Regions from separate parts of the Virgibacillus salidurans genome, predicted to be linked through region 1. Evidence: riboswitches for the same ligand, from Rfam matches in the RefSeq annotation. Region 1 holds a riboswitch; the other holds the start of a gene.
The links. A riboswitch is a leader RNA that binds a small molecule or an ion and turns the genes downstream of it on or off. The one in region 1 is predicted to bind preQ1.
Positions count from the first base shown of each region.

Region 2: linked by a shared signal. The riboswitch ahead of KFZ58_RS14890 (QueT transporter family protein) and the one ahead of queF (preQ(1) synthase) in region 1 are both predicted to bind preQ1.

Region 1 covers NZ_CP074373.1:2,663,800-2,672,818, forward strand. The annotation lists gene dhaL (dihydroxyacetone kinase subunit DhaL) at 1-459, opposite strand, end outside; gene dhaK (dihydroxyacetone kinase subunit DhaK) at 475-1,470, opposite strand; gene glpK (glycerol kinase GlpK) at 2,037-3,530, opposite strand; gene KFZ58_RS13685 (MIP/aquaporin family protein) at 3,543-4,373, opposite strand; gene fdhA (formaldehyde dehydrogenase, glutathione-independent) at 4,578-5,795, opposite strand; gene KFZ58_RS13695 (queuosine precursor transporter) at 5,996-6,634, opposite strand; gene queF (preQ(1) synthase) at 6,691-7,179, opposite strand; PreQ1 riboswitch class I at 7,252-7,299, opposite strand; gene KFZ58_RS13705 (sodium:calcium antiporter) at 7,382-8,377, opposite strand; gene rpiA (ribose-5-phosphate isomerase RpiA) at 8,619-9,019, opposite strand, start outside.
Region 2 covers NZ_CP074373.1:2,921,877-2,930,895, reverse strand. The annotation lists gene KFZ58_RS14915 (xylulokinase) at 1-635, shown strand, start outside; gene KFZ58_RS14910 (hypothetical protein) at 729-971, shown strand; gene KFZ58_RS14905 (hypothetical protein) at 1,015-1,359, shown strand; gene KFZ58_RS14900 (MFS transporter) at 2,003-2,314, shown strand; gene codA (cytosine deaminase) at 2,426-3,679, shown strand; gene KFZ58_RS14890 (QueT transporter family protein) at 3,809-4,294, opposite strand; PreQ1 riboswitch class I at 4,303-4,347, opposite strand; gene KFZ58_RS14885 (hypothetical protein) at 4,572-4,820, opposite strand; partial or broken gene KFZ58_RS14880 (zinc-binding dehydrogenase) at 4,976-5,127, shown strand; SAM riboswitch class I at 5,376-5,479, shown strand; gene KFZ58_RS14875 (sodium:solute symporter family protein) at 5,609-7,222, shown strand; gene KFZ58_RS14870 (serine/threonine protein kinase) at 7,484-8,161, shown strand; gene KFZ58_RS14865 (mechanosensitive ion channel family protein) at 8,754-9,019, shown strand, end outside.

The DNA.
Region 1 (9,019 bases):
TAAGATTTTGTCTGCCTGAAAAGCGTTTTCCTGTTTGAAATGTTCAACAACCGGAGCCCATACATCAACAAGCGTTTTCTCACCCTTTGTCGCTTTTCCGCGCTGCATGACACCACTCAGCGCTTCTTCAAGGCCGCTAGTGAATGTAGCATAATCAACTGGGTCATTCCCTTTAAACGTTGTCGACAACTTCAAAAATAATGTCCCAAATAATGGCCCGGATGCTCCGCCGACCTTAGACATAAGTGTCATTGCGACATCTTTTAAGACATCAGAGGCAGTGTCATATGATTCTCCAGAAATTTTATTTACGGCTTCTTGAAATCCGCGTGACATATTAATTCCATGATCACTATCCCCAATGACCTGATCGAGCGATGTGAGATACTCCTTATTCGCTTGTATTTTTTCATTGGTTAATCCAATCCATTGTATCGCATCTTGTGCTTGAAACTCCATGATTTTTCTCCTTTCCTACGAACGAAACGCAACCGGACGTGACTGGGCATCAAGCAGGGATTTCAGTTCATCATCCAATTTCAGGAGACTGACCGAACAGCCAGTCATTTCCAGTGCGGTCATGTATTCTCCGAAAAATGTTTTATGAACATGGATATCTTTTTCTGCTAAAATATCCTGGACTTTGCTGTTAACGATATAGAGTTCCATTTCTGGTGTGGCACCTAACCCATTTATCATGACAGCCACTTCGTCACCACTTGTAAACTCCATGTCAGCTAATATTTTGTCGGTTAGCTCTGTGGCAATGTCATCCGCAGTTGCGACTTGTTTTCGTTCAATCCCGGATTCTCCATGAATCCCGATCCCAATTTCCATCTCATTTTCTTCCAGTTCAAAACTTGGCTTTCCTGCAGCTGGTACTGTGCAAGGTGTCAACGCCATCCCGATAGAACGTATATTTGCCACTACTTTTTCTGCAGCGGCTTTTACTTCTTCCAGGGTACCACCTTCTTCAGCCATTGCACCAGCAATTTTATGAACCAACACCGTTCCAGCGATTCCTCTTCTGCCAGTAGTCGCATCACTGTCCTCAACGGCTACATCATCATTTACAATGACACTTTCCACCTGGATTCCTTCTGCTTCTGCTAATTCGGCCGCCATCTCAAAATTCAGCACATCACCAGTGTAATTTTTAATAATTAGAAACACACCTGATCCGCTATCAACCGCTTTAATCGCCTCAAGCAGCTGATCAGGCGTCGGTGATGTAAAAACTTCTCCGGCTACAGCAGCGTCAAGCATCCCTTTTCCTACATATCCAGCATGTGCAGGTTCATGCCCGCTCCCGCCGCCACTGACAAGTCCGACTTTATTTTTTACCGGAGCGTCACTTCTAACAATTGCCATCGTCCCCGGAATTTGCCTCAAGTCATTCGGGTATGCTGCAATCATTCCCTTAACCATATCTTGTACAACCTGATTCGGATCATTAATAATTTTTTTCAAACGGATGCACTCCTCTTTCGATTTATGAAAAGGCTGTTTTCATATACTTTGCTACTTTTAAATCTTCGGAGTTGATGTAAACTGCGACGTAACTTGCAATTAAGATAGATGCTTTTATCCACCGCTACGGAAATACATTCCGCTTTCCGCGGGCGGCTGATGAGCCTCCTCGAGCTACGCTCTGTGGGGTCTCACCTAGGCCTCTGCTCCCGCAGGAGTCTCCATGTATTTCCTTCGCTGGTGTTGTGCCTATTAAAATCCAGCTACAGATATCCACTTTTGATAGTTGATTGGAGCGGAGGACCGTTGACTCCTGCGGGAAAAGCACGTGTCTGAGGACCCCGCAGCGGTGGTCTTCCGCGAGGAGGCTGAAGCCGTGCCCTAAGGTGCGCAACGGTCCGGAGCGGAAATCAACAAGCACTTACGTCGCAATCTATATCTTTTATGCCAAAACCAACAAATATTTTCGGTGAAACGAACCTCTGGTGCTGTCCCAATCTTCTAGAAAACAGCCTATGAAAAAGAGAGACCAACCCTAAGATAATAGTTGGCCTCTATCAGCAGTTTTATTTAAAAGTTCTTGTAGACGCTACTGCCTTCTTCCAACCTTCATACAGCTCATTACGTTTTTCCTCATCAAACTGGTTTGTAAACGTCTTTTCGTTTTTCCATTGTTTGGCAATTTCCTCTTTATCTTTCCAATAACCAACAGCAAGGCCGGCAAGATATGCTGCGCCAAGTGCTGTCGTCTCTTGGATGACCGGACGTTCGACGGATACGCCGAGGATGTCACTCTGGAATTGCATGAGGAAGTCATTTTTAACAGCGCCGCCATCTACACGCAATGTTTTTAAATCGATCCCTGAATCACTAATCATGGCATCTACAACGTCTTTCGATTGATAGGCAAGTGATTCCAGTGTTGCGCGAATAAAATGCTCTTTCGTCGTTCCGCGCGTTAATCCAAATACCGCGCCTCTCGCGTCACTATCCCAATACGGAGAGCCAAGTCCAACAAACGCCGGCACCATATAAACTCCTTCTGTGGAGTCTACCTGTGTTGCATAACTTTCCGTTTCCGGCGCTTCATTGACAAGCTTCAGACCATCACGCAACCATTGAATGGCGGATCCGGTTACAAAAATACTGCCCTCAAGCACATATTCTACTTTGCCATCTACACCCCAACCTAGCGTGGTGAGTAGGCCATGCTCTGATTTTATTGGTTTTTCTCCTGTATTCATTAATACGAAGTTGCCTGTTCCAAACGTATTTTTTACCATTCCTTCTTCAAAACATGCCTGACCAAACAATGCTGCTTGCTGGTCACCTGCAATACCGGCAATTGGAACCTCATGGCCAAAGAAATGATAATCAACCGTATCGGCATAAATCTCTGAGGATTGACGAACTTCCGGAAGCATATTCTTTGGAACGGTTAGAATATCGAGTAATTCATCATCCCATTTCAGATCATAGATATTGAACATCAATGTTCTGGCAGCATTAGAGTAATCCGTAATATGCGTTTTCCCACCGGATAGCTTGTAAACCAGCCATGTATCCATGGTACCAAATAATAGATCCCCATTGTCTGCTTTTTCCCTTGCACCATCCACATTATCCAGGATCCATTTCACCTTCGTACCGGAGAAATAAGGATCGATTAACAAACCGGTTTTATCCCGAATGACATCACTATATCCCTGATCATCCAATTCCCTGCAAATATATTCGGTTTGACGGGATTGCCACACAATTGCTTTATATATAGGTTTTCCAGTATGTTTATCCCAAACAACCGTCGTTTCCCGTTGGTTTGTAATACCAATTCCAGCAATTTGACTAGGATCCGCATCCGATTTCCGTAAAACTTCTGAAATACAAGCAAGTATGGATGTCCATATCTCATTGGCATCATGCTCTACCCAACCTGGCTTTTGGAAAAATTGCTCAAACTCTCGCTGGGCTGTTTCCACAATTTCCCCATCATGATTAAACAAAATCGCACGTGAACTCGTTGTACCTTGATCTAATGATAAAATATATTTTTCACTCATATTAATCTCCTCCTATACAATATTTTTTTCTGCTTTATCTGCCTTTGTCTTCCCCAATTTCAATTCCGAACTGGCAGCACCTACTAGAATAATAGCAACTACAGCGCTTAAGATCCAGAACAATATGGAAAATTCACCTACAAACATGGCCTGGTAAAATACTGCTCCATATGCACCGCCAAGTAGTGGACCTACGATTGGGACCCAAGCATAACTCCAGTCCGATGAACCTTTTCCGGGAATCGGAAGCAACGCATGCGCAATTCTTGGGCCAAGGTCACGAGCCGGATTGATCGCATATCCGGTGGCACCCCCAAGTGACATCCCGATCCCAACAATTAGAGCACCAACGATTAAAGGATTTAACCCTTCTGTAAATTCATTCGCACCAATAAACAGAAGACCCATCACAAGGACGAATGTACCAATCATTTCACTGACCAGGTTGGAAAATGGGCTGCGTATGGCTGGCGTTGTTGAAAACACATCCCTTTTGGCAACTTTATCTTTTGTTTCCTTCCAATGTGGCAGGTAATTTAAGAAAACAATAATCGCACCAATAAAAGCCCCAATTACCTGTGCGCTCATATACATTGGAACTTTTGCCCATGGGAGATCACCCGTTATAGCAAATCCTAATGTTACGGCAGGGTTAATATGTGCACCAGTAAAATTACCAACTGCATATACACCCATCGTAACACCTAGACCCCAGGCAAGTGTAATCAGTACCCATCCGGTTCCTTCAGCTTTAGACTTTTTCAACACAACTCCGGCGACAACACCACCTCCAAAAATAACGAGGATCATTGTACCAATCAGTTCAGCTAAAAATTCAGGCATGTTTAACACTCCTTTTCATTATCAATCTAGTTAACTATTTATGATGCAGAAAAAAGACCCATACTCAATAGACATACCTCTCCCCGAGAAAGTACTATTAAAGTATGGGTCTCCATATCTCCACCACGTGATTAACTTGTATTAATACAATATCATATGATGTAATCGCTGTCAATTCGTATGAGAAATATTTTTCGGTTTGATTTAACTTCCCACCATCCCATGTGGATCGATAACAAACTTCTTAGAAACTCCACCATCAAATGCCCTGTATCCAGCAGGTGCCTCCTCAAGTGAAATTAGTGTAGCATTTACAGCTTTTGCAATTTGTGCCTTACCACTTAAAATAGATTGCATTAAATCCCGGTGGTATTTCATTACAGGGGTTTGTCCAGTTACAAATGTATGCGCCTTTGCGAATCCTAATCCAAATCGGATTTTCAGGGTTCCTTCTTGTGCATCTTTATCTTCAGCACCAGGATCACCAGTTACATAAAGTCCTGGAATCCCTAAACGGCCACCCGCTCTCGTGATACCCATTACCGAATTTAATACCGTTGCAGGTGCTTCTCCGCCGTCTTCTCCATGACCGCTCGCCTCAAAACCGACCGCATCAATCGCACAATCCACTTCCGGTTCGCGTAATATTTGCTCGATTTGCTCTTCAAGATTAGCATGCTCTTTTAAGTTTACCGTTTCACAGCCAAAGCTTCTTGCTTGTGCTAATCGTTCTTCGATTAAATCACCAACGATTACGACAGAAGCTCCCAGTAATTGTGCCGAGTGTGCAGCAGCCAAACCAACAGGACCTGCTCCTGCTACATAAACCGTTGACCCAGGTTTTACACCAGCACTTACAGCTCCATGATATCCAGTTGGAAAAATATCCGAAAGCATGGTTAAATCAAGAATACGCTCCATGGCTTGATCTTTATCCGGAAATTTTAAAAGTTGGAAATCTGCATATGGCACCATGACGTATTCGGATTGACCGCCAACCCATCCGCCCATATCAACATAACCATACGCTGAACCAGGGCGATCCGGATTTACATTTTGACAAATATGTGTATCTTGCTGCTTACAGTTCCTGCAACGTCCACAAGCAATGTTAAACGGGACAGACACAAGATCCCCTTTCTTCATAAATTCAACATCACTGCCAATTTCAACAATCTCACCTGTAATTTCATGACCAAGAACTAAGCCGCTTGGTGCGGTTGTCCTTCCTCGAACCATATGCTGGTCACTGCCACAGATATTCGTTGTTACAACTTTTACAATAACACCATGATTACATTTCCTGCCTACATTCAGTGGGTTGACACCAGGCCCGTCCCTCAGAATCAAATCCGGATACGAAATATCCTGTATTTCCACTTCCCCTGGCTTGACATAAACTACTCCACGATTACTTGCCAAACGAACCACTCCCTTAAATATAATCGATAAAAGGTGCGCATCATGTAAGCAATATCATTCTAAACACTATTATATCACTATATTTTAAAAATTCAAGAATTAATTCGGTAAGCGCAGGACCTCGGATGTATACCTCGAACAGTGCCTGTCACGCCCCGAATTGTGTCGAAAGCACAGATATAAGAAATACGCCCTCCTGTTTAAGAAGGACGTACTACTTCAGGATTCATTTGTTCCTGTTTCGATTTTCTGGCGATTTTCACCAGTAAATAAACTATTGGTGTATCAACCAAGGCAACAATCAGTTTAAATACATACTGGGTTGCGATCATCCCGAGAAGGACGGTGAACGGTACTGTGCCCCAGAATGCAATTATGATGAAAATGGTTGTATCAACGAGTTGGCTGGTCATTGTGGATACATTATTTCGCAGCCATAGCTTCTTCTTCCCATGTTTTGCTTTTAATCGGTGAAACAGGCTGACATCCAGATTTTGACTGGCAATATACGACAAAAGGCTAGCAAGCATCACCCGGAAACTCCCACCAAGAATGGTTTCAAATTCTGCTTGTAATCCAAAAGCTGGAGCAGCAGGCAGTTGAATCGCAATAAAGATAAAAATCATTACAATAATTTGTGTGAAAAATCCTGCCTGAACCGTTTTGCGCGCTGCATCTTTGCCGTATACTTCGCCGATTACATCCGTAATGATAAACGTTACGACATACACGATTACCGCTGCTGGTAAAATAAATTCACCAATACGAAACAATTTCACACCTAAAATATTGGACACAATTAACAGCCCAACAAATAATGCATTTAAATAAATAAACATATATCTCGGGTCCTCTCCTATTCAGAGAAAATCAAAGCCAACCCTCTAATTCATTTCTAGCGATTATCTATCTTTTCCGGATACATATCATGATTCATCATGCGGTGCTCCGCCATTTGTTCATACTTCGTTTCCGGCTTCCCGTAATTGCAGTACGGATCAATGGAAATGCCACCCCGTGGTGTGAATTTCCCCCATACTTCGATATAACGTGGATTCATCGCGTCGATTAAGTCATTCATAATGATATTCATGCTATCCTCATGAAAATCACCGTGATTTCGAAAGCTAAATAAATAAAGCTTCAAAGACTTACTTTCAACCATTTGCGTGTCTGGAATATAACTAATATACACTGTTGCAAAGTCAGGCTGACCAGTAATCGGGCACAATGTCGTAAATTCCGGACAATTAAATTTTACAAAAAAATCCCTGTTTTGGTGATTATTATCGACAGTTTCCAATACTTCCGGTGCATAATCAAAGTTATATTTCACATCCTGACTTCCCAATAACGTCAGATTTGAAAAATCCTGTTCCTTCACACTCAAAACCTCCTTCGTTCTTCATTAAAAAATGCCATGCACCCTAAGGCACATGGCATACCAATCGCAGCACATGACTTAGTTTTTTATAGAGGGTTAAAAGCTAAGAACCTCTCCTGCAGCCAATTATACAACACCGAACAGTGCCTGTCACGCCCCGAAATTTGTCATATATTGTCGAAATACTCACGCACCATTTTTCCTATCCCATAAAGATAAAATAGGAAACTACAAAGTAACCGATCACCGTTAAAATGGAAGGAATACTATAGGACCATAATGACATGGAGCGATTTCGCATTAGTGCCCAAATAAGGACAGCTGACAGTACTGAGATCCCAATAGCGGTGTATATATTAGAATGAGATACATCTGTTAAGATAGCTCCGCCTTGATAAACCGCATCAGATACAGCTAAAATCACCATATTAAACATATTACTTCCTAAAATAGATCCAACTGCTAAATTCGCATTTTTTAAACGAAATGCTGCGAACACAGAAACTGCTTCCGGCAGCGACGTTGTTGCTGCTATCAGAATACTTCCAACAAAACTCGATCCAAGCCCTGTTATGACCGCAATACGATCACCAGTGATAGAAAGCACACTTCCAACTATCATGATAACGACAGCAGCGATTATAAAACCTATCACAGCCCGTTTTACAGAAATTGACTTTTTCTCGGTCCCTTCCTGCTGCTTGTCCGCCTTATTCGCATCCTCATCTCCCTCTGGTGAAGGCATCTTGCTGATGACAATCATCCCGACTATGTAAACAATCAGAATCATAAGGGAATCCACACCTATTCCAATGATGGTGTAATCAATTTTAAGAATAAGCGCCAAGGTAACCATCAGCATTAAAAATAGCCCCAGGATAGCCGAATAGAGATGATTTCTGCTTACAAGATGATATAACTGTTTTCTCCTAAAAAACAGGTCAAAACCAGCAAGGATCAATAAATTAAATAAATTGGAACCAAGCATATTACCAATTGCGATATCAATATTATCTATTACCACCGCTGAGAAACTTGTGGTAACCTCCGGCAGTGACGTCGCCCCCGCCAGTAAAATTGTACCAACAAGCATACCGCCCATAGCGGTCTTCTCACTAATCACATCAGCATATTTCGATAATTTCATTGCAGTATAAACGGTAACTCCAGCTGCTAAGATAAAAATGACAAATACCAAAAATAACCACTCCTATTCCTATACCTCTATCATAATATACCCAATTAGCCATTTCTTAAAAGAAAAAAATAATGGAATAGCTAACAGTACTGTCACGCCCCGGAATTTGTCGAATAACAACACAAGCTTGTCAACCAGAAATTTAACAAGAAAAAACCACCCTATTGGATGGTAAACAAGCTTAACTATTATAAATAATCTTTTGGACTGAACCCTGTTATTTCTTCATCAAATACCAAACTCACCCCTTCGAAATAACCTCTACCTTATCATCCTTACCAACAACAATCTTATCCGCCATTCCAATAAACAAACCCGATTCCACGACACCGACAAGCGATTTCAATTCCTTATGTAATTTTACAGGATCAGAAATTTTATCAAAAGGGCAATCTAAAATATAATTTCCGTTATCAGAGACAAATACTTCCCCATCTTTTTGCCTTAATTTAGGTACACAGCCTAATGTTGAAATGTTGTTTGCCGTCACTTCCCAGCCAAATGGAATGACCTCAACTGGCAAAGGGAATGCGCCTAACTGAGCTACCCTTTTTGAACTATCGACAATTATGATGAACGATTTAGCCGCTGAGGCAACAATCTTTTCTCTCAGTAGCGCTCCGCCGCCTCCCTTGATAAGAT
Region 2 (9,019 bases), 260 kb from region 1:
TCTCTCCCCATTTAACGATCAGCATTGCTCCACTACTTAATGCCGGTAATGTACATAGATGGGCTGTGGATGCATTTTTAAGTGAGGGGACGAACGATAAGTACAGCCAGTTTGAGGGATTAGTAGAAGACGCTACAGCAGGAAGCAATGGGCTATTATTCCTTCCTTATATTCACGGCGAGAGATGTCCAGTTCATGACACGGATGCAAAAGGCGCTTTCTGGGGAATCGGACCGAAAACGGGAAAAAGTGATATGGCAAGGGCTGTGATAGAGGGGATATGTTTTTCCTATAAACAGTTAATGGATCTTATCATTGACCAAAGGAACAACGATTTTCTGACGTTAATTGGAGGAGGTTCTAAAAGCGCGTCTTGGTGCCAAATCTTAGCAGATATGATAGGTCTTCAGGTAAGAGTGCCAGCAGACAGTGAGTATATGCCTGCATTGGGTATCTCTGCTTCTGCCTTTGTGCAGCTTGGATGGGCTGGTAGTTATCAGGATTTTTCGGAGCGATTTTTAGTCACTGCTGAAGCTAAAACCTATGAGCCGGATATGGTGAATTATGAGATTTACGGAGGAATCTATCAACGGTATTTGAAGTTGTATCCTAGTTTGAGAGGGATGTATGGGTGAGGGAGCATGGGGACGGTTTGCTTACCACTTGTCAATTTTGTAAGGAAGTCCTGTAGTCAGAAATCTCTGCAGGATTTTTTTGTGTTATGAAAAATGCTGGCGAAATCATTTCAAGTGTTTATAAAACAAAGTGATTGCAGAGGAATTAAAAAATATCAGATATGGAAACGGCAAAAAGATCTTGATGATTTGGAAAACACACCGCTTCTAGACGTTTGTGATAAAGAGAAGTTGCTAGAGATGGTTAATGAATATAAAGTTGAGCTTTTAAATCCGAATGACCCAGATTTAAATTTTCATCAATTGGATAACATTTTTCATAAAAGACGTATATAATAGATAATAAAAGGTATTAATAAATAAAAAGGAGGTATCCATCATGACGTATAGTTATAAAGATTTTTATCAAAGATTAAATAAACAATTTCAAGAACTTTTTCATGATGGAACCAATTATCGTCAAATTACTGCAAGGTTATCGTTAGTAGTTGCCGATCAGCTTCAAACTGTGACTCCCTTTTTAGATTTGTTGAACACAAAAAAAGTTGTTGAAGAATACCTTCCGGATGAGAGTAAAGAAAGAGTAAATGATGTAGCAAAAATGCTCTATGTTAATGCTAGAGCATTAGAAGTTTCTTCTAAACGAACTGCTGCTACAAGAGCGTATGTAACCGAAAAAACGCAAAATCAACAGCCAATTAAATTAGTTAAGGTAAAGAAATAGCAAGACAGGGGAGGTTGCTTTGCCTTACCCATGCTTATTTTTCCTCTCGATCTATACGTTGCTTGTGGTCACTTTTTTCGCAATCGAATCGACCAGAGAAAAAGGCATAGGTGGCTCAAAAAACTTTTTACACCCCCCTTTTCAAACTCATCTCACCCAATCTTCTCCTCCTTCAACGCCGCAAGCGCTCTTTCCACTTCAGCCTTGTCGTTCGTTGCATTAATTTCTTTTATGTAATTCATTGGAATCATCCTTTTTGTAATTTTATACACATCTCTACAAGTACAATCGAAGGGAAAGTTCGTTTGGGGGTGTTTTTTGATGGAAAATTTTTTTCTGTTTTTATGCCACTTAATCTACCTCTGGTACGATAGTAGGTAAAAAGAGATGTTTTTTTAAATATCGCTTTAAGACGAGGATAGATTTTATATGTGGATAAATGTAATATAACCTTTATAAATTTCTAGTCGATAATGATATTGATAATTTTAATGAGATTTTACAATTTCTTACACAATACTATAATGAAATTGCAAATCAGTATAACGAGGAGTTGACTTTCAAGATAGAAGTACTGGCGGGTACACCGGTGTTCTTAGGAATCCCCCACTTCAAGCGTAAGCTAAGTGGCGGGTAGTTCAAGATGGGAATTGGATTAACCATGATGCCGCTTGTTACATTAGGATTTAATAGTTTACAAACTTCCGAAACCGCCCATGCCTCTGCAATAGGAAATACGGTCAGGCAGTTTGGACTGGCTTTTGGCGTTATTATGCTTACGACCATTATCAGCATGACGACCAATTGGATGGGCGCGCCCTATGAGGTTGCTACGTTTTGGGGAATAAAGTATGCATTTATTGTCATGAGCGTGCTTTCTTTGATTGGTGGCTTGGTGTCGCTTATGCTTCGGGATAAGGGTGGAGAGGTAGCGTCTACGGAAAAAGCACAATAGGTTGCGTGAAAGGGAGAACAGAGGCGGTTCTTCGTATCATTTGGTAACCTACCAGACATACTCTATAATAAATATGTTGATCGTTTTAATAACTTCAGGAGTGATACAGCAATGATTTTACAAAATGCAAAAATTTATGGGCAAGCGGGCAAATGGGATATTGCCATAAATGGAGAAGAAATAAAATCGATTACCCCAGCTGCGAATAATAGTGGGGATGGTGATGACAACGCCGTTGATTTAAATGGGAAAATCGTACTTCCTCCTTTTGTTGAGCCTCATATTCACTTGGATTATGCGCTTACGGCAGGAACGCCTAGATGGAATAAGTCTGGGAGTGTATTTGAGGGGATCGAGATTTGGTCGGAACGAAAGCAAATAGTCAAAGAAACGAAAGAAGATATTAAACAACGAGCTTTAAAAGCGATAAAAATGCAGATAAAACATGGGATCCAGCATGTTCGAACACATGTCGACGTGAGTGACCCCACACTGAAAGGATTGGAAGCATTACTTGAAGTAAAAGAAGAAGTCAAACCCTGGATGGATGTACAGCTTGTGGCACTTCCTCAAGAAGGGCTTTATACACATCCAAAAGGAGAAGAATTGTTAGAGAAGGCCCTGAAAATGGGTGCTGATGTCGTCGGCGGGATTCCACATTACGAATTAACCCGTGAAGATGGCGTGCGATCTGTGATAAAAGCGCTGGAACTCGCAGAAAAATATGAAAAGCTAGTGGATATTCATTGTGATGAAATTGATGATGAACAATCAAGATACCTAGAAGTGCTTGCTGCAGAAGCGCTTAAATTAGGCATAGGAGATCGTGTTACAGCGAGCCATACTACTGCGATGGCATCTTATAATGATGCGTATACGTACAAGCTTTTTCAAACATTGAAGAAGGCGAATATTCATTTCGTTGCCCTTCCAAAGGCAAACTTGCATCTGCAAGGAAGATTTGACAATTACCCGAAACGCCGCGGCTTAACGCGTGTGAAAGAGCTGCTGGAAGCGGGGGTTAATGTCAGCTTCGGACTGGATTCGATCATGGATCCTTGGTACCCGCTTGGCGATGGCAATTTAATTCATGTGGTAGAAATCGGATTGCATGCTTGTCATATGACAGACTATGATAATATCGTTACTGCGCTTGAACTTATTACAACGAACGGGGCGAAAACGTTAGGAATAAAAGAAGGCTATGGTGTAAAAGAAGGAAACAAGGCAAACTTGATCGTTATTGATACGGATTCTGAATATGAAGCCATACGCACCCAAGCACCAGTTATCTACTCGATTCGAAATGGAGAAATCATTGTGGAAACAAAACCAGCAGAAACGACGATGAATGTACCGTTTTAAGGGGAGGATACCTCTTTTCAAAAGGTTGCATGTGAAATGATTAAATCCTAATTTCTCGTTAAAGGGAAATTAGGATTTTTGTGTGGGGGAGCACGGAGCGCAAGAGAGCCGTCCCAGTGCTTCTTAACATCAGATAAGTTTATTAAAATGTATCCGTTTGTTTAATGCATACATAATGGGTATCCCAACAGCCATGACGACCAGTTCCCCGGCGGCTGTTGTGAGCCATGTGAATAGAAATGGCAACGCCAATGCAAGGTTGAGTTCAAATGCAATGATGAACATATTGAATGAAAATACCAATGTATTGGCAATCAGCAAGATCCATATATTTTTAATATAACGCGCCAGTACTATGATAATGGATAATGAAATAGCCGAGTGCGCAACGCCAAATATAAGATCATAAATACCTAATGGTGAAAATAATAAATTGGTTAAAGATACGCCTAAAATAATTCCGAAAAAGTATTTCTTATTAAAAACAATGAGGTGGTTAAACATCTCGGAAATACGGAACTGAACATTCGTAAATCCAAAAGGTTGAATAACTACCGAAACTGCGATATATAACGCCGCTAACACTCCGTTTATCACTAAAGTGCGTGCTTTCATTTTTAAACATCTCCTTAGTTTTTTTCCGTGGGAGGGTCTCGAACCACGTTTAACCTAGCCTATAATACCAGTGTTCATGCGCTTATACAATAGCCAATCTGTAAATGTAGTGTAAAAAATTCATATGGTAGAAAATACGTCCATTGTTTTTTCCTCATCCACCTTACGAAATTCTTTAACCATGTGGGCATAATGCGAACGGTTATATCAAATCGCTAATGATATTTACGGATCGGATACACGTAAATCTATATTAATAAAAATGTACTATCTACTATTAGCTTTGTCCACTCTCTTTATTCCTAATTGCGTATATTGAATAGGAAAGGAGAGATAAGATATGTGTTATCACGACCAATGTAAAAAGAAACACGAAGAAGATTGTAAATGTTGCTGTCACATGAAGAAAGAGCATTATCATGATTGCTGCAAAGAAAATAATAACCAATATCATGACAAATGTCAGGAAAATCGTTACGATAGTCAATGCAGAAAATCTAATTACTCCAAGAAGGAATTCTGTCATTGTTGTAACAGATATTACTAAAAATAAGCCCTCCGTTGTGGGGGCTTTGTTTTTTTGCGCCAAGGCATTTCCTCAAAATTAATATCTCCGCCTTCTCACCATTAACAATATTTGTTACCTCCCTGTTTACATATCAAATCTTTCTATAATTCATCGGATGTAAGCATATCATCGCAGTAGATCTCCATGACAGTCGCTTAGAGCTTGCCAGGGACTTAGGAACTTGGGCGCAACACATACGATTAATAGTAAAAACGAGGACGTTGTGGAGAGGGTCAAAGAAATTACCAACGGCGGAGCACATTACGGAGTGGCTTAAGAATTTAGGGTAAAGCAATGTAGCTGTATATGATGGATCGATGACAGAATGGGCAGCGGATAAAGATCTCCCTATGGAGAAAGGTTGATTTAGTGGAAGTATGGGGGAGTCCTCATGCTTTCTGTCTTTACATTCTAAAATATATGTCGCTATTATATGAATTGAGGCGAAAAGTAAAAAAACTATTGACTTAATCGCCAAAACACTGTAAATTATACACAATTACATAAACGAACTTCTTATTAAGAGAGGTGGAGGGTTATGGCCCTTTGAAGCCTCGGCAGCGGGCTCTTTGTGAGTACTGTGCCAATTCCATCAGACTGTGTCTGAAAGATAAGAAGAGGAGTCCAGATTATTCAACCCTCTTCTTATCTTTTGGAAGAGGGTTTTTATTTTTTCCAAGGGAAGAAGTTCCGTCAAAAACAAAGAAATACGATCTAAATAATAACAACAAAAGGAGCGAAACAACATGACGGAATATGGCGTATGGATTATCATTCTTGCGATTGGCTATACCTTTGCATTGATTATTGCCGGTCAATTTGCTAAACGGCGTGTAACGAAGAAAGACAGTTATTTTGTAGGCAATCGAAATTTCAATAAATGGATTGTGGCATTTTGTATAACTGGATTATTTTCTGGTTCTACATATATTTCCATTCTTGAGCTTTCGTATCTAAGCGGGATATCAGCAGTTTGGTATGGAGTTGCGGAAATGGTTCAAATTTTTATTATTGCCTTTTTAATCATTCGTTCATTTCGGAAAAAGATGCTTGTTACTGTTTCTGGCATGATTGGTGATAAATATGGACGAACAGCAAAAGGAGTTGCCGGGGCTATTACCGCCTTTGCGTTTCCCATGTGGTCGGTTGCAACTGCGATAGCATTTGCCTCTGCCATTCACGTGTTTACGGGGATATCCTTGCCTCTATCGGTGGCGTTTACCGCCATTCTGCTTTTCGTTTACCTGCAGGCTGGTGGCATGTGGTCCATCGCCTTTACGCAAACGATGAACATGGTATTATTTGCAGTAATGCTCATCATTGGTGTCACCGCCTTTTTCATAAATCCTGGGATAGACGGCCTCCGTACACTTGCTGTAGAAAGACCGGCTATGTTTGATTTTGGTAGTGTCGGATTGCAGGTTATTGTCGTTTGGTTTGGAACTTTCCTGGTAAACGTCATTCTTGCACAGGCCGCTTTTCAGATGGCACTTTCTTCACGAACACCTGAAGAAGGGCAAAAAGGCTTAATCATGGCTGGATTCATGGCTGTTCCATTCATCGTTGGTGGTGTTTTATTTGGGATTGCTGCTAGCATCATTGTTCCAAATGCACAAACCGGGCTCATTGCGGTTCCTCAGTATTTAATGGAAGTTCTTCCTGCACCGCTTGTAGGTCTGTTTTTCTTAGGCGTATGGGCATGCGCGCTGGGATGGGGAGGTCCGTGCCAATTTTCCGGAGCGACCAGTCTCGGTCGTGATGTCGGCAGTGCACTAAAGCCAGCTGCAACGGAGAATCAGCTGATCAAATATACAAAAATTTCCTTGCTGCTTTTAACAGGTTTAATGATTGTATTTGGCTTAATGCGGACAGAGCAATCCGCTTGGTGGAATGTACTTGCTTGGACCATTCGAAACAGTGCAACATTCGCTCCAGTCGTAGCCGCCCTGTTCTGGCCTGTCGTTACGAAACGTGCTGTTGTTGCGTCTCTATTTACAGGTTTTACAAGTGGATTGTTATGGTATTATCTGGGCGGCTGGGATCCAAATGAATTTTACCTGAATATTCATCCTGTTTGGGTTGGAAGCTCCATCAATATATTAACCATCACACTGGTAACGTTAATAGACCAAAAAGCAGATTGGTTTATTCAAAAAACGGATCGCTTGGCTTATATTGGCTTCATTGGTGGGATCTTAATCACCTTGGCAAATGTTCTTTATTTTGCTCCGCTGTATCAAAATGGTTTATTTGGTCTATTTAGTTTTGCAGCTATCTTGTGCTTTTTCATTGCGGCAATCCGTTTTTTCCGACCAAGAGATGAACAGCAGCATATACTACCGAAACATGCATCAAGTTAGTAGTATGTACCCGATACCCTAAGAAAGGTTTTTCGGGTGCTACCTGTGTGTATTGGAGAGAAAGCATTAGTTTAACTAATTTGGAAAAGTAGTTATAATGTTGATAGGCTTAAAGAAGCAAGAAAACCGACCCGTGTTTCTGTGAGCTTTACACACTTTTTACTTATTTATGCCAAATCATTGCCGAATCTTATTAGTATAATAAGCTGATATACATTTGATGTAGTATTTATAAAGGAAAGAGAACAAGGGAGACCTACTATGGAAAATAAATGGGATACGGCAATTCATTCTCTTTCCCAAATCACCGTTTCTACAAATCCAAATAATGAACCTGTAACAATATCTGGTGATTCGGATGGTTTAAGGTGTGTTGGTTTGGGGACGGATGCAGCAGTTTTTCAAAGTCAATATGCGCCAACTTACGCATTTAAACTATATGCCAAGGATAGAGACTTTAAGATCAAAACAGAAGAAAACGTCTACCGTGCTTTAGGCGAGGCACCTTTCTTTTCAACATGCTTCGCTTCTACGGATAGATATCTCGTTTTAAGTTATGAGAAAGGAAAAACACTCTTTGACTGCGTCTTACAGGGGATTCATATTCCGGAGCAGGTCATAAAGGACGTGGAAGATGCAAGAGAATATATACGACAAAAAGGGTTAAATCCACGTGATATTCATTTAAAAAATATTTTATTACAAGACGGCAGAGCAAAAATTCTGGATGTATCGGAATATGTCCAACAGGGAAATGATTTTCGCTGGGAGCATCTAAAAAAGGCGTATGAAGATTACTATCATATCATTGACGGGAAACCTGTTCCCTTTTGGTTAGTAGAAACAACTCGAAAGTGGTATAACCAACACAAAAAATACTTTCCCTCATTCGAGGATTTTATGAAATTTGTTTTGAAATACACCACCTTTAAAAAGTGAGGAAGCATGAGGATGGACCTTGTGCTCCTTTTTTATTCTGGTAGAACGCTTTATATCATATCTTCCGGAACTGAATGAATTTTTGGTTGTACGGGCGAGGGAGCAAGCAAAAAGAATCGTGCTTCCTTAGATGATTTATTGTATACTGTCAATAGGAAAAACGTAAGAAAGGGGGTTCCATACGGGGATTGCGGACGAAGACCAAAAGCCATGACTTATAAAGAATATGTATTATGGGGAGACGGAGAACGTTGTGAAGTTTTAGACAGCAGGAAAAATGAAAAACAAGGAGGAAGTAAATATGAATAAAGCAGTTATCGTTTTTGTTATTGTTGCTATACTATTTATCGCGTTTTTTCTAGGGATAGAATTTATGTAAGATGGCCATAGTGATACGGCAATAGGCTGGGTAACCGAAATGTCTGAATCAATTTTCAAATCTTATTCATGAAATAGTATTTTTTTATGTTTGGATAGCGTGAGATGCGGGTATTAAAAGAATGGTCTACACTATGAGTAAACCCGAATGTTATTCCTTGTGATAACTATACTATTCTTGTGCAGGTAACTTATGGATAAAGGAGTCACAGTAATGAACTTTATATCAGATTTCGATTGGGGTATCGTTCTTCGCGATGCCGGCGTTATTATCTTACAATTAATCCTAATCTGGATTGCCTATGGTATTTTAAAAAAAGTTGGAAAACGTATAGTCACCCGCGCTTTTGACAAAATGCAACAAAACGGAAAAATGACGGAAGGGAGAGGACAGGTACTTGAGCGCTTAATGTTAAGTGTTCTTTCTTATACACTCATTTTTATTGTAATTGTTGTCATCTTTGGTATCTTCGGCCTGCC